Regions from separate parts of the Cobetia sp. D5 genome, predicted to be linked through region 3. Evidence: predicted binding sites of a transcription regulator. Region 3 holds the regulator's gene; each other region holds the start of a gene.
What was found. The regulator sigma-54, encoded in region 3, starts transcription at its own class of promoters, with help from an activator protein. The targets are predictions, from matches to a motif close to TGGCACNNNNNTTGCTNT.

Region 1 (7,142 bases), 370 kb from region 3:
GCCGGTATCAGGCGCTGGCATCCGTGGCAGGCGTTAGTGGCCACGCTCTGCTATGCTCTGCGCCCGCGCGTAAGCCCGTTCGGCTCGTGCCTGTTCATCGATTGAAGGAATGTCCCCGTGACTGACGCCACCGCCACCCCTGCCTTTGCCTCTCTGGCGCTGGCGCCCGAGCTGCTCGACAACCTCGCCACGCTCGAATATCACACCATGACGCCGATTCAGGCGCAGAGCCTGCCGCCGATGCTGCAAGGCCGCGATGTCATCGCCCAGGGCCAGACCGGCTCCGGCAAGACCGCTGCCTTCGGCCTGGGGCTGCTGTCACGCCTCAAGGTCTCGCGCTTCCGTGTGCAGTCACTGGTGCTGTGTCCGACACGTGAGCTGGCCGATCAGGTCGCCGGCGAGATCCGTCGTCTGGCGCGCGGCCTGCACAACGTCAAGGTGCTGACCCTTTGCGGCGGCGCGCCCTTCGGCCCGCAGCTGGGCTCGCTGGAACACGGCGCGCACATCATCGTCGGCACGCCGGGGCGCGTGGATGAGCACCTGCGCAAGGGCAGCCTGAGCCTGGTCGAACTCAATACCCTGGTGCTGGATGAAGCCGACCGCATGCTCGACATGGGCTTCGCCGAAGTGCTGGATGCCATCGTCGCCGAGACCCCGGAAGAGCGTCAGACGCTGCTGTTTAGCGCGACCTTCGCCGATGGCGTGCGTCCGATCGCCGAGCGCATGCTGCGTGATCCGGTCAGCATCGAGGTGGCCTCCACCCACGATGACAGCAGCATCCGTCAGCTGTTTCACCGTGTCGCCGATGACGAGGCGCGTTTCGAGGCGCTGCGTATCCTGCTGCTCAAGTACCGCCCGGAATCCAGCGTGGTGTTCTGCAACACCAAGCGTCAGGCGCAGGAAGTCAGCGACGCACTCAATGAGCACGGCTTCAGTGCCATGGCGCTGCACGGTGACCTCGAACAGCGCGAGCGTGACCAGACGCTGGTGATGTTCGCCAACAAGAGCACCTCGATCCTGGTGGCCACCGACGTCGCGGCGCGCGGACTGGATATCGATGCGCTGGATGCGGTGTTCAACTACCAGATCGCGCGTGATCTCGACGCCCACGTGCACCGTGTCGGGCGTACCGGCCGTGCCGGCAGCTCCGGCATCGCCTGCACGCTTTACACCGAGAAGGAAGACTATCGTCTGACCAAGCTGGGTGAATTCCTCGAGCAGACGCTGGAAGCCGAGCCGCTGCCCTCGAAAAGCATGCTGACGCGCGAGCCGTTCCATGCGCGCATGGCGACGCTGCAGATCGACGGTGGCAAGAAGGACAAGCTGCGCCCCGGCGATATCCTCGGCGCGCTGACCGGTGACGGCGGCCTGGAAGGCAGCAAGATCGGCAAGATCAAGGTACTGGCGCGGACCACCTTCCTCGCCGTGGAGCGTGATGTCGCCAAGTCGGCACTCACCCAGCTGATGAACGGCAAGCTCAAGGGGCGCTCCTTCCGCGCGCGTCGTCTCAAGAGCTGAGGCGGGCAGCGTCGGTGACGTGTCTGACCGGTATCGGCGAGAACCCTGAGAGGGACTGAACCAGTCTTTTCATCTGCCATGCGACCTTGATATCACCCCAAGCGATGCCCGCCACCACGGCGGGCATCGTGCTTTTTGAGCAGCAGATTGACGCTCGCAGCCGCTGCGGGCGGTGGCTAAGCTTGAGGTAACGTCCCTGGCCATCAGGGCGCTGATCCGGTACCTCGTGATGACTGCCAACGCCGTCGATAATCTTCGCATTCGTGAAGAACGTCTCATTGATCATGAGCGCATCTACCGCATTCATGAATCCGTCTTTGCCGGCCATCGTGAAGCGCGCCTGGGTGATAGATTGCGTCGAGGCAATCTGGCGCAGATCTCGCTGGTGGCCGAGCGTGTCACCGACCCGGAAACCGGCCGTCACCTCAGCGAAGGCGAGGGCGGCCTGCTGGGGCATGTGATGGTGTCGCGGGTGGAGCTTTCCGGCTACCCGGACCGCGTGCTGATGGCGCTGGCGCCGCTGGCGGTGCTGCCCCAGCATCAGCGTCACGGCATCGGCAAGCGGCTGGTGATCTCGGCGGTCAAGCGCTGCCGGCTGCTGGGGGCGGGGGCTGTGGTGGCGGCAGGCCATGCGGATTTCTATACCCATCTGGGCTTTCATCCGGCGTGTCATTACGGGCTCTACTGCCATCATGACGACGTGCCGGGTTCCTTCGTCGCCTTCGAGCTGCTGCCGGACTATCTGGAGGGGCTGGGCGGTGAAGTGCAGTTTCCCGATACCTTCTCTGAGCTGGGTATCTGAGCAGCCTTGAGCGGTTGAGCTGAACAGCCCTGAGCGATTGGTTTTGATCAGCAACAGGCAACTCGGCGTTGCGTGACCCTTGAAACGGCAAGGCTCCCGCTCCATGTCATAGGTAACACCACGTGGCAGCCTGCGTGTGATGGCAGCTGTCGCGTCATTCCGACCGATGATTCAAGGAGAGACATCATGAAGCTCAAGACTCTGGGTAGTTCGCTGATGATTGCCATGCTCGGTCTCGGTGGCCTGTCGCTCGCCGGTTGCGAGGACGAAGGCCCGATGGAGAAGGCTGGCGAGAAGATGGACAACGCCGTCGAGGAAGCCGGTGATAGCGTCGAGAACGCCACCGATAGCTGAGGCTCGGCTGCCAGCGCTGCGATGAGTCGCCGCTGACCTGAGCTGTCGCCAGACACAAGAAGGCCCCGCCTCCCATGAGGCGGGGCCTTCTTGTGTTTGGCGCGGGGCGAAGGAAGTCCGCTTATGCCGAGGCGGGCTGCTGCTCGCTCTGCTGCTTGCGGTCCGCGACGGCGGCGTCGTAGGCGCGGCTTTCCTCGGCTTCGGTGGCGGCGCTGAAGCGCACCAGCAGCGCGAACAGCGAGATCACGATCACGCCCATGCCCAGGTACATCAGGCCTTCCTGGTAGGTCAGCTCCTCACTGCGGAACAGGAAGCCCGCGGCGACCGCGCCTGCGTTGCCGCCCGCACCGACGATACCGGCGACCGCGCCGAGTGCCTTGCGATTGACGAAGGGCACGATGCCGAAGGTCGCGCCTTCCGCCATCTGCACGAAGAGGCTGAAGACCAGCATGATGCCGATGGCCACCGCGAGGGTTTCCATCTGGGCGAAGCCGACCAGCGCGACGCCTTCACACAGCAGCGCGATGAACAGCCAGCGTACGCGGCCCTTGAGGCCGGACTGGCGGGCGAAGAGATCAGAAAACACGCCGCCCAGGGTGCGGGCGAACAGGTTCATCAGGCCGAACAGGCCCGCGATGAGACCGGCGGTGGCAAGATCGAGATCGAAGTGATCGAAGAAGTAGATGGCGGCGACGTTGTTGATGGTCAGCTCGACTCCGAAGCAGGCGCCATAGACGAGGAACAGGGCCCAGACGCGGATGTCGCGTGCCGCCGCGCCGAAGGTGGCGCGCATGCTGTATTCCTTCTCGGCCTTGGGCAGCTCACCGCGCTCACGCAGCTCGCTGAAGTTGCCGTCCGGCGCATCCTGGGTGAACAAGTAGTAGGCGATACCGGTCAGGAACAGCACGATGCCCGGCACGACCATCGCCAGACGCCAGCCCAGGGTCTGCTCGACGCCCAGCATCAGCAGGCCGGCCATCACCAGCGGCATCAGCATCTGGGTGGTGCCGCCGCCCAGGTTGCCCCAGCCCGCGGTGGTGGCGTTGGCGGTGCCGACCACGTTGGGGCCGAACATCACGGAGGTGTGGTACTGAGTGATGACGAAGGAGGCGCCGATGGCACCGATGGCCAGACGGGCCAGGAAGAAGGATTCGAAGCTGTCGGCGAAGCCGATGCACATCACCGGCAGCGAGCCGAGGCACAGCAGCCAGGTGTAGGCCTTGCGTGGCCCGATGCGATCACACAGCACGCCGATGGCGAGGCGCACGATCACCGTGATGGCGACGGAGGCGATGATGGTGTTGCCGATCTGGGTCTTGGTCAGGCCGAGGTCGTCACGCACCACGGCCATCAGCGGCGCGATGCCGAACCAGCCGAAGAAGCAGACGTGGAAGGCGAACCACGACATGTGGAAGGCGCGCATTTGCGGGGTGTTGAAGCTGAACAGCCGGATGCGGCTGGCCTTGTTGCGGATATCCATGAGTGGGCTCCTGATTCAGCGTCGGTGCCGGGCACGAAGTCAGGTGTGCTCGGCGAGTGGTCGAACGGCTGTGAATGAACGACAGCAAGGGCGCCTCGTCATTGAGGGGCCTGGTTCGACGCACTCGTACTCCGAAGAGCCTGGTCCACGTCATGGATAGCGATGGCAGCAGTCGGTGATGCCATGGTTGCCGGCAGCAGAGCGTCTGTGCGGCAAGTGACAGGAACAAAGCAAGTAGCGCGCCAGTTGCGGGGGTGTGGGCGGGACAAGTCCCAGAAGATCAATGGCTTGGCGAGGACAGTGGGTTGGCACGCGCAGGCCGTGTCCCGGGCTGGACGCGCGCCCGATGCGCGCTGGCGGTGCGTCAGCAAGGCGCGAGGTACCAGTCTGGCGCACGCGACTGGCGCTGGGAGGGTCGGCAAGGCGCGTGCCTCATTGCAGTGCAGCGACGCTTTCGGCTCGGCCGCTCTGAAGGCCTTTGGCCGCAGGGTTGCACCAGATTGCGGCACGAATCCTGCTTGGGTGTACGGCAAGTCTCATGCCCGACCCAAGGAAACCTGACATGCCCGTGACCGTGCTGATCGTCGATGTCCGCAGTGAGCGCTCCGCCGCGCTGGAGCAGGCGCTATTGAGCGCCGGCTTCGAGGTGGCGCTGCGCGTTGACGAGCACGAGGACCTGCACGCGCTGGTCGAGCAGCATCAGCCCGATGCGGTGATCATCGACGCCGACCTGCCCAGCCGCGACACCCTGGAGCATCTCGGCCAGCTGGGGCGACGCTATCCCAAGCCGATGATCATGCTGGCCAGTGAAGATGCCCCGGACCTCGTGCGTGAGGCGGCCGGCGCCGGTGTCTCGGCCTATGTGGTGGACCACGTCATGCCAGCGATGGTGCGCAGCATGGTCGAGGTCGCCATCACCAGCTTCGAGGCGCACCGTGCGCTCAAGGGGGAGCTCAACCGTACCCAGACCACATTGGTGCAGCGGCGCAGCGTCGATCGCGCCAAGGCCGTGGTGATGGAGACGCGCGGGCTCAGTGAAGATGCCGCCTACCAATACCTGCGCAAGACCGCCATGAACCGGCGCCTGGCCCTGCATGAGCTGGCCGATGAGCTGCTCAAGGCCGCGCGTCGGCGCTGAGTCGGTCGCCGTACTGTCCTTCTCTCTCGATCGTTCAAGAGGTGTGCGTGATGCCCACAGATGTACCCCTGAATGGCCATCAGCTGACGCTGGGCCTGATGCCACTCAATGATGCCGCGCCCTTCGTGGTCGCTGAGCAGTTGGGGCTTTTCCGCGAGGAGGGGCTGGCGGTGACACTCAAGTGGCAACCCTCGTGGGCGGCGTTGCGTGATGACCTGCAGACCGGCGTGCTGCAGGGGGCGCAGATGCTGGCGCTGATGCCGCTGACCTCGACGCTGGGGCTGGATGGCCGCGCCACGCCGGTGATCAGTGCCATGACACTGAATCTGGGCGGCAACTCCATCACGCTGTCGCGCGCGCTGATGGCCACGCTCGGCGAGGACGGCCACGACCTCTCCAGTCCGTTGCAGGTCGCGAAGGCGCTGGCGGCGCATGTGCACGAGCGCAAGCAGCGCGGCGAGCCGCTGCTCAAGCTGGCCAGCGTGCACCCGTTCTCCTCGCACCGTTATCTGTTGCGTTACTGGCTGGCGGCGGGCGGCATCAATCCGGACCGCGACGTCGAAATGCGCGCCGTGGCGCCGCCGCTGATGGCGGCGCAGCTGGCCAGCGGAGCGCTGGATGGCTTCTGTGTCGGTGAGCCCTGGAACAGCCTGGCGGCGGCGCAGGGCATGGGGCAGGTGGTGGCGGGCAGTCACGATATCTGGCGCTTCGGGCAGGAAAAGGTGCTGGGCGTGCGCGAGGACTGGGCGGAGCAGCATCCGCTGGCGCATCAGGCGCTGATTCGCGCGCTGCTCAATGCCTGCGCCTGGCTGGACCGCCCCGGCAATCGGGCCAGAGCCGCCGAGTGGCTGCACGAAGAGGGCATGCCGGAGGTACCGATGAGCGTGGTGACGCGCGGGCTGGAAGACGTCGATGTCGAGCAGTCGGTGGACGACTTCCAGCAGCACAATCCCGGCTGGACCATCTTCCATCGCTATGCGGCCAACTTCCCGTGGCGCTCCCAGACACGCTGGTACATCGCCCAGATGCAGCGCTGGGGGCATCTGCAGGGCTTCAATGACGAGGATCTCGAGGCGACGCTGACACGTTGTGTGCGACCGGATCTTTACCGCACGGCGGCCCGCAAGCTGGGCATGGTGGTGCCGGTGGCGGATGAGCGCAGTGAAGGCACGCATCCGGCGCCCTGGTGGCTGAGCGGCGAGGCGGGGCAGGTGCCGATGCCGGCGGATGGCTTCATCGATGGCGCGGTCTTCGAGTGATGTCGCGGGCGCGGTTCTTGCCGATCCGCGCTGGCGCGGGATTGCACAGCACTTATAGATAAGTCGCCATCTCCTTTGCCGGATGACAGGGCAAACCTGACGGCTCAGACATGTTGGCAGTGCGGTTGTGATATTCTCATCGCACTGCCAGCACCGCGTCAGGGGATCGCATGACCACTCGCAAGTCTCAGATTCGCAAGGATAATGTCGGCCGCATCCTGCTCGCCGCCGAAAAGATCTTCGCTCTCAAGGGCTATGTCGGCGCCAGCATGGTCGATATTGCCGCCGAGGTAGAGCTGCCCAAGTCCAATCTGCATTACTACTTCAGCACCAAGGAAGCGCTGTATCGCGCGGTGCTCGATGGCCTGTTGGCGCTGTGGAAGGAAGATGCGCTGTGCTTCGAGGCCTACGACGACCCGCAGCTGGTGCTCTCCACCTACATTCGCGCCAAGATGATGCACTCGCGCCAGCGCCCCTATGGCTCCAAGGTGTGGGCCAGCGAGATCATGCAGGGCGCGCCGGTGCTGGGCGAAGAGCTGACGGTGTGGCTCGACGAGTGGGCCGAGATGAAGAAGTCACGCCTGCGTCAGT
Region 2 (7,142 bases), 950 kb from region 3:
AGCCCGCCTGGTGGATATGCCCCCCGACATAGCCATCCAGCCCTTCGAGACGCGCCTGACGCATGGCGGCTTCCTCGAACTGGGCCACATAGCGCTGGGCGGTGCCGCTACGACGCTTGAGCGCGCTGGCCAGCGACCAGTACGGCAGCCCGAACATGCCACGCGCGCGGTTGCACCAGCGATTGAGCGACAGGATGAAGCCGTGCATGCCATCGCCCAGCTTGAGCAGCCACGGCGCGATGCGCACATGGGTGTCGAATTCGTCGCCGTGGGAGACCAGCAGGCGACGACCGCTGCCGGTGGTATGGATCGCGCGCCGCTCGATGCTCACGTTGTGCAGCTTCAGGCCGCACAGGCGACGGAAGGCGGCATCATGATTGCCGGGAATGTAGATGACCTCACAGCCACTGCGCGCCAGACGCAGCACCCGCGCCACCAGCGCCTGCTGGTCCTTGTCGAGCACCGCACGCTTGCGCATCGCCAGCAGGTCGACGATATCGCCGACCAGATACAGGCGTTCGGGGCGCACGCGACGCAGCAGCTTCGCAAGCAGCGCCGCCTGGCAGTCCGGGGTTCCCAGATGCACATCGGAGATGAACAGCGTGCGAACCTGACCGAGAGCGTCGGAAGCAGGCGGCATTTCAGCACGGGGAGCCGATTGCGGAGCGGTCATGTCAGTCACCTCTGGGTTGCCAGGCGGAATCGACAGGCGAGGCGCAGATGGCCCCTGTCGTTGCCCAGCAAGACTGAGGGGAGGCGATGACATACCCGTAACAGCGACATGAAAAAGCGATGACAGCCATTGCCATCAATCACTTGCAGCATGAATGAGGGGAAGATCGCGGGCTTTTTTACGCCTGAGGGTCGTTGGCGCCCGCCATGGCCCGCCGCCGAGCGCGCTTCTGACGATACATGCGGTCATCCGCGATATGGATCAGATCATCGACATCCACATCGCCCTGCAATACCGGGTCGTGGGTGACGCGCCCGATACTGACCTCGACCGGGAAGGGGATTTGCTGCTCCAGACGTTGCTCCTGAAGATGGCGCATCAGCTGGGTCGTCGCCTGCTGGCTGGCCATATCACAGGCACCAGGCATCACGACCAGGAATTCATCGCCACCCAGGCGGCATGCCAGCCCGTCTTCACCGGCCGCCTGGGCGACACTCCGAGCCACCAGCTGGATCAGGCGATCGCCCTCGGCGTGCCCGAAACTGTCGTTGACGTGCTTCAGGCGATCGACATCCACGAACAGGATCGACATGCATTGCCGAGTGCTCGTGCTCTCGGCCAGCATCCGCTCGAGAAAATCAAAGCCGAAACGACGGTTGGGCAGCCCCGTCAGCAGATCATGATTGGCGCGGTATTCCAGCTCGTTCTGCTGGGTGAGCAACCGCTGATTCATGTCGTGCAATTCGAGATTGCGCGCCTCCAGCGTGCGCTGCAGCCGGATGGTGCGATGGAAGGTCGAGGCTCGGGCATGCGCCAGTGCCGGCGCGATGAAGAGGGTCCCCAGGATGTAGGCACCGCCAGCGCCGGCCAATGTCGTCAACGACAAGGGACTCAGCCACACATAGATGGGCACATAACACAGTATCAGCGGCAGGCTGCTGGCCAGCTGGTAGCGCCAGCCCCACACCAGCCAGGCGGGCATGGCGATCAGCATGCAGGTCGAGAAACTCAGGTTCCACAACGTCAGCGTCAGTGCATCCGGAATCAGCGCGGCACCGAAGCAGAAGAACAGATTGGCGGGTATCGCCCCGGCCAGCAGGATCTTGTCCGAATGCACGCCGCCGCGGCGCAGCTGGAGGATGCACAGCAGGCAGCAGAGGAAGATGATCAGCCGCCCCACCCACAACGCCTGCCAGGCAGACGGCACCTGGAAATAGTCAAACAGCAGGAAGCAGGCGAAGCACGCCATGGCGAACATGATGAAGGTATTGTTGATTCGCGTGCGATAGTGCTGCGCTTCGATATCCGAACCGTCCCTGCCCGGCAATATCAGATGTTCATGAAGCAGCATGTTCCATCCTCGACACTCGGTAGCATCAACCAATGTTACACCGCGCGCAGAGCACACCTCACTGGAATAAAGAGTTGATCAGTAAACGCAAGAATACCGTCTGCCTGATAGAACAATGTGCTGTGTCATCAGGCCGGCCAGGCGAAGCAAGGGCAAAGAGGTGTCGGCAACAAGAATGTGCCGGCAACACGAACGAAAGCGCCCTGCTGTCGTCATCCATATCGGTGGCGACAGCAGGGCGCTGAAGGTAAAGCCAAGGCAATGCCAGGTCATGGCCAGCTCACGCCCAGCTCACGGCCTGAGCGTCATGACATCTTCTGGCGCACCCCGGCCGGCACATAGATGCGTGCAGAGGCGGCATCTCCCAGCCAGTACCCCGAGAAGACGCCATAAAGCCCTGCCGCCATCAGCCCGCCGATGAACAGCGTGAAGTGGGTGATGTCGCCCAGCGGCAGGAAGCTGATGATCAGCGTCACCGCCGAGGAGACCAGCAGCGCCTTGACCGCCGCGACGTTGACGCCCTTCTCGAAGAAGTACTCGCCTTCCGCGCTGTCGGTGAACAGCGCCTTGGTGTTGATGCCGCCCTTGTTGACCAGATAGTGGTCAAACAGGATCACGCCATACACCGGGCCGATGGCTGCGGCGAGGATGCCCACGGTGTACTGGATGATCTCCGGGTTGTTGAACAGATTCCACGGCGTGATGAAGATGGAGCCGACGGCGGCGAGCATGCCGCCCATGCGCCAGCTGATGCGTGACGGTGCCACATTGGAGAAGTCGAACGCCGGGGACACGAAGTTGGCCACGATGTTGATGCCGATGGTCGCCAGCACCAGGGTCAGGATGCCCAGCGCTGCCGCGACGCCATTGTCGATGCGGGCGACGGTCTCCATCGGGTCATGCAGCATCTCGCCGAAGATGGGCTGCGTGCCGGACACCACCACCACGGTGATGACGGCAAACAGCAGGAAGTTGACCGGCAGGCCCCAGAAATTGCCGCGCTTCACATCCCCGGGGGTAGCGCAGTAGCGCGAGAAGTCCCCGAAGTTGAGCGTCGGCCCCGCGAAGTAGCCCGCCACCAGCGCCGCGGCGATCACCATCTGCCACAGGGCGTCGCTGCCAGAGAGCGTCTTGCTGCCCAGCGTGAAGCTGATGTTGTCCCAGCCGGCCTGCCAGACGATCCAGCCCGCCAGCGCGAACATCACCACATAGACGGCTGGCCCGGCGAAATCGATGAAGCGGCGCACCGCATTCATGCCCCACCAGAACACCAGCGCCTGCAGCACCCACATGAACAGGAAGCAGTACCAGCCCAGCTGCGAGAGCCCGAACAGCTGGGTCTCGGTCAGCCCTTCCAGCGACGGCACATAGCGCAGCAGCACCAGCATCAAGGCATGCGCCGCCAGATACGTCTGGATGCCGTACCACACCACCGCGATCAGCCCGCGGATGATCGCCGGAATGTTGGCACCATAGATGCCGAAGGACTGACGGCAGACCACCGGGAAGGGCACTCCCGTCTGCTGGCTGGGCCGCGAGATCAGATTGGCGAACACCTGCACCACCAGAATGCCAACGAGCATCGAGACCAGAATCTGCCAGCTGGCCAGCCCCAGGGTGAACAGACTGGCGGCAAAGACGTAGCCACCGACGCTGTGCACATCGGACATCCAGAACGAGAAGATGTTGTACCAGTTCCAGTTCTGCTCGCAGGGGGCGAGGTCCTCATTGATGAGCCGCTTGCTCGCGTTGCTCAGATCAGGGGGAGTCTGGGGTGTCATTGTTGTCTCCAGAGGGGCTTGTGGGCCATGGGCCAGTCACGAGGCGTCATGCCTCGCCATACCCTCCCCTTATCAACAAGCGTGCCAGTGAAACACTTGTTGCGGATTTTCAAACTCCAAGCGTTTTCCCCAAGGCCCGATCTGCGTGACACCCCTGCCAGCAACGTCATGTGCGTGGCAACTCCTGAGACATCAGGCACCATCAACTTCCGCTGTATTAGCCATATGCACCACAGCAGCGCACCGCCAATGAAACGAACGTTGCGCCAGCAGGTGTTACCGGACTGGCACGGATGCTGCTCGTGTTTTGTGTGCTCCGCTCGCACGGCCCTGCATCCGGCGCGCGCCGTCACGCGAAAGTCCATCACGAGCCCACCATCATGAGAGAGCCCGCCATGTTGCGTCTCAAGGTCATCAATCCCAACACCAGCCAGGCGATGAGCCAGCAGATGGCGCACTCGCTGCAACGGCAGCTCGCCCGGGACGTCCACCTCGAGGTGCTGACTGCCGAGCATGGCGCCCCCAGCATCGAGACCGCCGTCGAGGAAGCCATGGCGGTGGTCGCGCTGCTGGCGCTGATCGCCCGTGATCGTGAGGGCCTGCTGGAGACCCCGCCCGCCGATGGCTATCTGCTGGCCTGCTTCGGTGACCCCGGCCTCGAGGCCGCCCGTGAACTGAGCCCCGTGCCGGTGATCGGCATCGCCCAGGCCGCCATGCACATGGCCACGCTGGCGGCTCCCTCCTTTGCTATCGTCACCAGCATGACCAGCACGCTGCCGATGTCCGAGCAGCTGCTGGAGCGCTATGCGATGCGCCCTCTGTGCAAGGCGCTGCTGGCATGCGACGTACCGGTGCTGGCGTTGTCCGAGGCGCGCACTCCCCCCGCGCCATTGCTGGTGAGCTGTGAACACGCCAGAGCCAGCGGTGCCGGCAGCATCGTGCTGGGCTGCGCTGCGATGGGGCCGCTGCGTGATGCCATCGCGTCAGAGATCGGCCTGCCGGTGGTCGACCCGCTGCTGGCGGGGCGCGACCTGCTGCTGACCCTGATGCGCCAGCCCGCTGTCGCTCGCGCGAAGCAAGCGGGTGAGGTGAAACCTCTCAGCGGTGTCTTTGCCCGGGGCCTGGCGGCCCTTTGACTCGCAGGCGAACTGCCCTTGGCTGGCGCCTCGCGACCGAAACGAAAACGCCCCCTCACTGCTGTCAGTGAAGGGGCGTTTGCTTTGGCCGACTCTGACTCAGTGCTTGTCGTTCGACTCTCCCGCGTGGCTGCGATCGCCGACCACCGCCATCACCAGCTTGCCGATGCTCAACCCCTGCACGAGGATCGAGAACAGCACGATGATGTAGGTGGTGACCACCAGCGGCTCGCGGAAGTCGCCTTCGGGAATCGCCAGTGCCAGCGCCACCGAGATGCCGCCGCGCAGGCCACCCCAGGTGAGCACGCGCGTGGTGCCGGGGCGGAAGGTGTACCAGCGGCGCAAGAGGCTCAGCGGAAGACCGATCAGCGCCAGGCGCGAGAGCAGGATCACCGCCACCAGCACCAGCGCGATGCCGATCGAGGTCAGCGTGATCGGCATCAGTACCAGTTCGAGGCCGATCAGCACGAACAGCACCGCGTTGAGAATCTCGTCGACCAGCTCCCAGAAGCCGTCCAGATAGCGGCGAGTGTTGTCGGACATGGCGCCATCACGCGCCATGTTGCCGATGATCAGCCCCGCCACCACCATCGCGATGGGGCCGGAGACATGCAGCGCCGAGGCCAGCGCATAGCCGCCCAGCACCAGCGCCAGACTCAGCATCACCTCGACCTGATACTGGTCGATGCTGCGCATCAGCTGGTAGACCAGCGCGCCCAGCGCCAGCCCGAGCAGGATGCCGCCGCCGGCTTCCTCGAGGAACAAGAGCCCCATGTGGCCGAGCTCGACCTCGCCGCTGCCGGCCGACGCCGCACTCAGCAGCGCGGTGAACAGCACCACCGCCACGCCATCATTGAACAGTGATTCGCCGACGATGCGGATCTCCATGTCGGCAGGCGCGCCGGCACTGCGCATGATGCCGAGCACGGCGATCGGGTCAGTGGGCGAGATCAGCGCACCGAACACCAGGCAATACAGGTAGGGCACCTCGATACCGGCCCACTGGAACAGCCACCAGGCGGCGGAGCCGATCACCAGCGTCGAGATCAGCACGCCCAGCGTGGCCAGCAGGCCGATGGAGCGCCGATAGGCCTTGAGGCGCGAGAGGTCCACGTGCAGCGCGCCGGCGAACAGCAGGAAGGACAGCATGCCGTCCATCAGCAGGCTGTTGAAATTGATGCGCCCCAGCCAGTCTTCCGCGGTATCGGCCACGACGGTGGTCACCGCGAAGTGATCGAGCCCGATCACGCCCAGCGACAGCACCAGGCCGATGGCCATCACGCCGATGGTCGGCGGCAGGCGCAGGACGCGATGATTGAACCACATGCACACGGCAGTGATGGTGATGAACAGTGCAGCGAGATTGAGCATCCGAAAACGGTCCTTTGCAGTGGCGCCGATACCCCTGATGGCATGACGTCCTTGTCATTCTTTCCAGTTCTTCTGTCGCGTGAGCGGCCGCGTGGCTGTCTGAGCTGAGCGTGACTGTCCAGAGCGGCTCATGGCTACCAGAACGGAGCGCGGCTACCAGAGATCGCCGTGGCGTTCACGGTGGCAGAGATAGAAACGCAGCTCGAACTCACGTTGATGATACTCCGGCTGCATGTGACAGCAGAGCCGGTAGAACGCCTTGTCGTGGGCCTTCTCGCGCAGATGCGCCAGTTCATGCACCACGATCATGTTGAGCAGTGGCTCCGGCAGGCGACGGAACAGCGACGAGATACGGATCTCGTTCTTGGCCTTGAGCTTGTTGCCCTGCACCCGCGACACGAAGGTGTGCAGCCCCAGGGCGTTGTCGATGACGTGAATCCGGTCGTCGTAGATCACCTTGCTGATCGGCGCCGAGCTGCGCAGATACCGATTCTTCAGCGCCATGGTGTAGTCATGCAGCGCCCGCGCCCCCTGCAGCTGATGAGGCTCGGGATACTTGCCGAGAAAGAAGGCTGCCGTCTTGCCCGACGCCAGCAGTTCACTCGCCTGCTGTTGGATTTCGGGGGCGTAGCCCTTGAGATAGCGTAGATCAGCCACTGGGCATCTCTCCTGTTGCTGTCCGAAGGAGGGCCAGAGACAAGAAAACCCGCCGAGGCGGGTTTTCTTGTCATGGCGCCGAAAGCGAGGGGCGAGACGTCCGCCACCTGCCAGGCCTGTCGAGCTGGCGAATTTACAGGCCAGCGGCAGCCTTGAGGCCAGCGGCACGATCG
Region 3 (7,142 bases):
CACCGCCGCGCTGGTGATGGGCGACGCCCTGGCGGTGGCACTGCTGGAGGCCCGCGGCTTCACTGCCGAGGAATTCGCGCTTTCCCACCCGGGTGGCAGCCTGGGCCGACGCCTGCTGCTGCGGGTTCAGGACGTGATGCACCACGGCGATGCCCTGCCGCGCGTGGCACTCGGCAGCCCGCTGCGCGATGCGCTGCTCGAGATCACGCGTCAGGGCATGGGCTTCACCTGCGTGATCGATGATGACGACCACCTGGTCGGCGTCTATACCGATGGTGACCTGCGCCGCACCCTCGACCAGCATGGCGATCTGCGCGCGCTGAAGGTCGATGATGTCATGACCCGTGGCGGCAAGACCGTGCGCGCCAGCATGCTGGCCGCCGAAGCGGTGCGCATCATGGAAGAAAACCGCATCAGCGTTCTGGTAGTCTGTGACGAGGATGAGCACCCCATCGGAGCCATCCATATGCACGGCCTGCTGGCCAGCGGCGTGATCTGAACTCCCGCGGGCGTTCGCTGTCTCTGTTCGACGGCAGATCGTCCCGGCAAGACGCCACCGCTCAACGCCCATCAGCGCCGTTCACAGGACAGCGTCAAGCATGCACGGAGTGCGAGGAGAAAGACCATGAGCGACACGAATTCCCTGAGCGAAGAATATCCGCAGGACATCATCGACCGCGCACGCCGCGTGCGTCTGCTGGCGCTGGATGTCGATGGCGTGCTCACCGACAACCGCCTGCACTACGATGCCAACGGTGTCGAGACCAAGTCCTTCCATGTCCAGGATGGCCATGGCCTCAAGCTGGTGCTGCGCAGTGGCGTTCGCGTCGCGCTGATCACCGGCCGCAGCTCGCCGATGGTCGAGCGTCGCGCCAAGGAACTGGGCATTCAGGATGTCATCCAGGGCCGTGAAGACAAGCTGGTCGCGCTGACCGACCTGTGCCGCGAGCACGGGATCGAGCTGGAAGAGGTCGCCTATTGTGGCGATGACCTGCCGGACCGCGAGGCCATTCGTCGTGTCGGTCTCGGCGTCAGCGTACCCAACGCCATGGCCTACGTGATGAGCGAGGCCAACTGGGTCACCTCACGCCAGGGCGGCGATGGCGCCGTGCGCGAGCTCTGTGACCTGCTACTCAAGGCACAGGGCCACTGGGCCTCGGTGCTGGATACTTACCTGCAGGAGTCGCGTCCCTGATGTTACGTCTGCCCCGCCCTTCTCCGCGTCTCTGGCTGATGCTGCTGTTGCTGCTCGTCGGTGGCGTGCTGGCGCTGATCGAGCAGCGCAACAGCCTGGAATCGACCGTCAACGTCGAGGTCGACAGCAGTGAGCCGGATTACTATCTCGACGGGGCAGACATGACACGCTTCGATGCGCGCGGCGTGGCGATCCAGTCCATGACCTCGCCGCATATCGAGCACACGCCAGGCGATGACGTGACCCGGGCGCAGACCCCGAAGATTCGCACCAACGACAGTGAAGACCGCCGCTGGTATGCCACGGGTGACAGTGGCGTGTTGAGCGCCGGCGGCGACACCTTCACCCTCGAGGGCAATGCCAGACTGCGCCAGCCCGATGACCGCTGGACCCTCGATACCGATGTCCTGCACTACAGCCGTGATCAGAATCGCGCCTGGAGTGACGTGCCGGTCGTGATCACCCAGAATGGCCAGCATGTCGAAAGCGACAGCTTCAGCGCCGACCTCTCCCAGGACTCCGCCGTGCTGCAGGGCCGTGTTCGCAGCGTCCTGCAACCCGGCACAGACCAGAGCGAGGCCAGCAAGGAAGCCGAGCGCATCGACTCGGGCGCCGACAGCACCACCTCCGATGATGGGCGCGTCAACAGCACCTTCGAGGCAGCGCCTGCCAGCAGTGAATGAACCCGCCGGGCTGGCCGTCACGCCATGACCCGCGCCGCAACACCTTCTTCTCTGCCGCTCGATGGCATCATTGCTCGGGCGGCGACCCCGTCATGCCAAGGAGCCACCATGACTTCCACGACTCGCAAGCCCTTGACGGCCTGTCGCCAGACCCTCAACAGCGGTGTCATGGCGCTCTGCCTGGCACTGGGCATGTCCACCTTCGCCCCGGCCGCCATGGCGCTGGACAGCGATGCCAGCCAGCCGATCAACATCGCCGCGGACGCCCTGTCACTCGATGACAAGGCCGGTACCGCCACCTACACCGGCCAGGTGGAAATGCGCCAGGGCAGCATGAAACTCGATGCCAGCCGCGTCGATATCAGCCGCGCCGGCAGCGGCGAGATCTCGCTGGTCAAGGCCACCGGCAAGCGTGCCTACCTGGAACAGCAGCCCGCGCCCGACGAGAAACTGGTCAAGGGCTGGGCCGACACTATCCGCTACCATGCACTGGAGCGCCGCGTGGAGCTGGTCGGCAACGCGCGTCTCGAGAAAGGCGATGACACCTTCGAAGGCGGCTACGTGGAGTACTTCCTCGACAAGCGCCAGGTGAACGCCAACAACAGCAAGACGGCACAGCAGACCGAAGGCGGTCGCGTGCACATGACTCTGACGCCGCGCGGCGCCAATGCCAGCAAGGAAAACTGAGTCATGACTGCTACTCCGCGTACGCTGAGCGCTCGCCATCTGGCCAAGGCCTACAAGGGCCGCAAGGTGGTCAAGGACATCTCGCTGGAGATCCGCCAGGGCGACATCGTCGGCCTGCTGGGCCCCAACGGCGCCGGCAAGACGACCTCGTTCTACATGATCGTCGGGCTGGTGCGCGCCGATGCCGGCAACGTCTCCATCGATGACAAGGACCTCTCCGCTGCCGCCATGCATCAGCGCGCACGCGCCGGCATCGGCTATCTGCCGCAGGAGGCGTCGATCTTCCGCAAGCTGTCGGTGGCCGACAACATCATGGCGATCCTGGAGACCCGCAAGGACCTGGATCGCAATGGCCGCAAGGCACGCCTTGAAGAGTTACTCGAGGAATTCAGCATCACGCACATCCGCGCCAGCGCCGGCATGAGCCTGTCCGGCGGGGAGCGTCGTCGGGTCGAGATCGCCCGTGCACTGGCCACCGAGCCGGACTTCGTGCTGCTCGATGAGCCCTTCGCCGGCGTCGACCCCATCTCGGTGGGCGAGATCAAGAGCATCGTGCGCCAACTGCGCGATCGTGGCATCGGCGTGCTGATCACCGACCACAACGTGCGCGAGACACTCGATATCTGTGATACCGCCTATATCGTCGGCGATGGCCAGATCATCGCCCACGGTGATGCGGACTCCATCCTGGCCAACCAGCAGGTGCGCGACGTCTACCTGGGCCACGAGTTCACGCTCTAGGGTCAGCGGCTGCGCTGAGTCCACCGGAGGCGAAAGCTTCAAAAGCCGCTGCGTGATTTTATCGCGTAGCGGCTTTTTCATGTCTGACATCAGACGCATGCATGACGTCCATACCACCTTGGTGGAAACATGGCATGCAAGTTGCTTGAATATTCACGGCAACCACTTGTCAGTGCCCCGAGTCACGGTATAGCGTAGTAAGCACGTTCCTTTGCCGTGAATTGACTGACTCCATGAAACCCACCCTGCAACTCCGCCTCGGCACCTCGCTGACCATGACGCCGCAGCTCCAGCAAGCGATCCAGCTGCTGCAGCTGTCGACGCTCGACCTGCGTCAGGAGATTCAGCAAGCCCTCGAGTCCAACCCCATGTTGGAGCTCGACGAGGACTACGAGTCGCTGGATGTCGTCGAGACACAGGATTCGAGCGAGATCTCCACTGCCGACTCCTCGAGCGAGATTCCCGAGGAATACCCCCTCGACAGTGACTGGTCGGACCTCTACCAGGACCACGCCGGTAGCCTGACCAGCTCCGGCAGTGGCAGCGGGAGCGAAGAAGGGCCGGACTTCGATCGCAATACCAGTGTCGAGAGCCTGCAGGACCACCTGCGCTGGCAGCTGGCGATGACCGACCTCGATGGCCGTGAACGCCAGATGGCAGAGAGCCTGATCGATGCCGTCGACGGTGCCGGCTATCTGAGCCTGTCACTCGACGAACTGGTCGATGGCCTGCGCGGCCAGGGCCTGCCCGGCCTCAAGGCCTCCGAGCTCGAGCAGGTATTGCTGCGTCTGCAGCAGTTCGACCCGACCGGCGTCTTCGCTCGTGACCTGCGCGAATGCCTGCTGCTGCAACTGGCACTGCTGCCGGATGATCTGCCGCTGCTGGCGCAGGCGCGCCGCCTGGTACGTCAATTCCTCGAGGCACTGGGCAACGATGACCGCAAGCTGCTCAAGCGGCGCCTGAGCCTTGACGATGACGAGCTGGACCACGTCATCCGCCTGGTGCGCGCGCTCGATCCGCGTCCGGCATCCGCCTGGGGCGAGCCCGCCAGCGATTACGTGATCCCTGATCTGCTGGTGCGCCATACCCGCCACGGCTGGCAGGTCGAGCTCAACCCGGAAGCACTGCCCAAGCTGCGCATCCAGCCGGAATACGCCGCGCTGATCAAGCGTGCCGACAAGTCCGCCGACAACACCTTCCTCAAGGACAACCTGCAGGAAGCGCGCTGGCTGATGAAGAGCCTGTCATCGCGCAATGACACCCTGCTCAAGGTCGGCCGCGAGATCATGGCGCGTCAGATCGACTTCCTCGAGCAAGGCGAGGAAGGGATGAAGCCGCTGATTCTGGCCAACATCGCCGAAGTGGTCGAGATGCACGAATCGACCATCTCGCGGGTCACGACCCAGAAGTACATCCACACCCCGCGCGGCGTCTTCGAGCTCAAGTTCTTCTTCTCGAGCCAGGTCGGTGGCAGCGGCAGTGGCGACGCCCACTCAAGCACCGCCATTCGTGCCCGCATCCGCAAGCTGATCGCGGAAGAGCCGGCCCGCAAGCCTCTCTCCGACTCACGGCTGGTCGATCTGCTTGCCAGCGATGGCATCGAAGTCGCACGCCGTACCGTGGCCAAGTATCGCGAAGCGATGGGCATCCCCTCCTCCAGCGAGCGCAAGCGTCTGGCCTGACGCGTCACCTGCGGCTGCCATGCCCCCTGCTCTCACCTCTACAATGGCAGCCGCCGCCAACCTCAAGCGCTGGATTGTCCGCTCATCAGCCTCTGACTTCGCGGGCAGTGGTGCGCCTGTCGCGTGCCCTGTAATCCCGGCAACCACTCGTCAATTACCCGTCATGGCCCATGACGGCGCGCAGAATGATGGTAAAAAACCGCCTTTCCGGCAGCGTCATTTACCGTCAATCGCATGTTTTTAAAGTCACTTTTGCGCGTATTGCACCTGGATGACACCCGAAGAACCTCCCGGAACGCCGCTTGCTCCACGCAATCGAAGCGCCTGAAAGGCGACGTACATGCAGGCATTGGCGACGAAAACCCGCCTTCTTGCGCGTCTTTCACGCACCACCCACCAGACGTGCCCTTGAAGTCCACTCCGATACCCCTCACTGAGTTGAAGACAAGCACTGAGCCACGATGCAGCGCAGCGTTGATCTTTGCGCAAAGCTTGGGCATTGTCGGTACAGACGCTCACGACATCTGATGCCACTGGCAAGGGTGCGAAAACATCGCCAGACGGTGGCCGTCAAGCCTGTTGCAGAGCGTCCGATCAGGGTTTGCTCGTAGTCAAAAAGGGTTACAATTGAATGGCAACCCGCTGGATAAAGGAGCGTGTCCATGCAAGTGAATATCACCGGGCATCATGTGGAACTTACCGATCCTCTCCGCGATTACGTCAACGAGAAGCTCGCTCGCCTCGAACGGCATTACGACAACATCACCAATGTTCAGGTGACACTGTCGATCGAGAAGGAGCGCCAGCAGGCTGCCTGCACCTTGCACGCGGCAGGCGCTGACCTCCACGCCCTGGCAGAAGACCCCAACATGTACGCTGCCATCGACGCGCTCGCCGACAAGCTGGATCGCCAGCTGGTCAAACACAAGGAAAAGTCCCAGGCTCGCTCTCAGGGCACCGGGACCCGTTGACCTTCCGCCATGACACTTGATCAGATCCTTCCCCCCGAGCGCACGCTGTACGGTGTCCCCGGGGGGAGCAAGAAGCGGGTGCTTGAATTCTTCAGCACCTTCATCGCACAGAACATTCCCAGCCTGGATAGCCAGGAAGTCTTCTCGCGCCTGATCGGGCGCGAGAGACTGGGGTCGACCGGCATTGGCCACGGTGTGGCCGTGCCCCATGCACGCAGCCCGCATTGCAAGACGCCAATCGCTGCGTTTCTGAAGCTCGGTGAACCCATCGACTTCGATGCCATCGACGGAGAACCCATCGATCTGCTGTTCGTGCTGCTGGTGCCTGAGGAAGCGGATGAGACCCATCTGACGCTGCTCGGGCAGGTCGCGGAATTGCTCAATTCCCCGACCAATCGCTCGGCCCTGCGCCAGGCAGACAGCCAGCGTGCACTCTTTGAGGCATTGACCCAAGCCATCGCCGAATTACCGGCGCGCTGAATGACAGGCCCGGACATCGTCCGGGCTTTCGTCTTGCTGGCCTCCCATCGGCCGATGTACAGCGCACTGATAGCGGGCAGCCTTCTGCCCCACCCCTGCATTCTTTCGACGTTGACCTCGCCCTTGGAGAGCACTTCATGAAGATCGTGATCATCAGCGGCCGCTCCGGCTCCGGGAAATCCATCGCTCTCCAGGCGCTGGAAGACATTGGCTACTATGCCATCGACAATCTGCCCGGCATGCTGCTGGCGCCACTGGTCGATCAGCTCGAAAAGGACAGCCCGGCGCGCCGGCGCATCGCGGTCTCCATCGATGCCCGCAACCTGCCGGAAGCCTTGACCCGCTTCCCCGAATTGCTCGACAACGTTCGCCAGAGCGGCATGGACGTGCAGGTCGTCTACCTGACCACCGATTCGCGAGTGCTGCTGGAACGCTACTCGGCGACCCGTCGTCGTCACCCTCTGACGCGCGACAACGACCATACCCTGGCCGAGGCCATCGAGATCGAGCAGAAGACGCTCGCTCCCATTCGCCAGAAGGCCGACCTGGTCATCGACTCGACCAACCTGAGCGTGCACGACCTGCGCTCGCGGATCACCGAGCAGGTCGCCCAGCACAGCTCCCGCCACCTGACGCTGACCTTTGAATCCTTCGGCTTCAAGCATGGCGTGCCGACCGACGCCGACATGGTGTTCGATGCCCG

Region 1: the regulator sigma-54 is predicted to act here: its motif matches at 4,382-4,399, upstream of U0O11_RS02020 (NarK family nitrate/nitrite MFS transporter).
Region 2: the regulator sigma-54 is predicted to act here: its motif matches at 3,875-3,892, upstream of U0O11_RS17035 (NCS1 family nucleobase:cation symporter-1).

Annotation. Positions count from the first base shown of each region.
Region 1 is NZ_CP142020.1:445,202-452,343, forward strand. It holds gene dbpA (ATP-dependent RNA helicase DbpA) at 118-1,518, shown strand; gene U0O11_RS02010 (GNAT family N-acetyltransferase) at 1,748-2,320, shown strand; gene U0O11_RS02015 (hypothetical protein) at 2,507-2,674, shown strand; gene U0O11_RS02020 (NarK family nitrate/nitrite MFS transporter) at 2,796-4,154, opposite strand; gene U0O11_RS02025 (ANTAR domain-containing response regulator) at 4,717-5,292, shown strand; gene U0O11_RS02030 (CmpA/NrtA family ABC transporter substrate-binding protein) at 5,343-6,551, shown strand; gene U0O11_RS02035 (TetR/AcrR family transcriptional regulator) at 6,722-7,142, shown strand, end outside.
Region 2 is NZ_CP142020.1:4,097,297-4,104,438, forward strand. It holds gene U0O11_RS17025 (UDP-2,3-diacylglucosamine diphosphatase) at 1-673, opposite strand, end outside; gene U0O11_RS17030 (GGDEF domain-containing protein) at 852-2,024, opposite strand; gene U0O11_RS17035 (NCS1 family nucleobase:cation symporter-1) at 2,330-3,805, opposite strand; gene U0O11_RS17040 (aspartate/glutamate racemase family protein) at 4,186-4,941, shown strand; gene U0O11_RS17045 (cation:proton antiporter) at 5,041-6,312, opposite strand; gene U0O11_RS17050 (M48 metallopeptidase family protein) at 6,466-6,969, opposite strand; gene metK (methionine adenosyltransferase) at 7,103-7,142, opposite strand, start outside.
Region 3 is NZ_CP142020.1:810,536-817,677, reverse strand. It holds gene U0O11_RS03450 (KpsF/GutQ family sugar-phosphate isomerase) at 1-499, shown strand, start outside; gene U0O11_RS03445 (KdsC family phosphatase) at 626-1,195, shown strand; gene lptC (LPS export ABC transporter periplasmic protein LptC) at 1,195-1,878, shown strand; gene lptA (lipopolysaccharide transport periplasmic protein LptA) at 1,987-2,565, shown strand; gene lptB (LPS export ABC transporter ATP-binding protein) at 2,569-3,306, shown strand; gene U0O11_RS03425 (RNA polymerase factor sigma-54) at 3,540-4,988, shown strand; gene hpf (ribosome hibernation-promoting factor, HPF/YfiA family) at 5,651-5,959, shown strand; gene U0O11_RS03415 (PTS sugar transporter subunit IIA) at 5,969-6,439, shown strand; gene rapZ (RNase adapter RapZ) at 6,577-7,142, shown strand, end outside.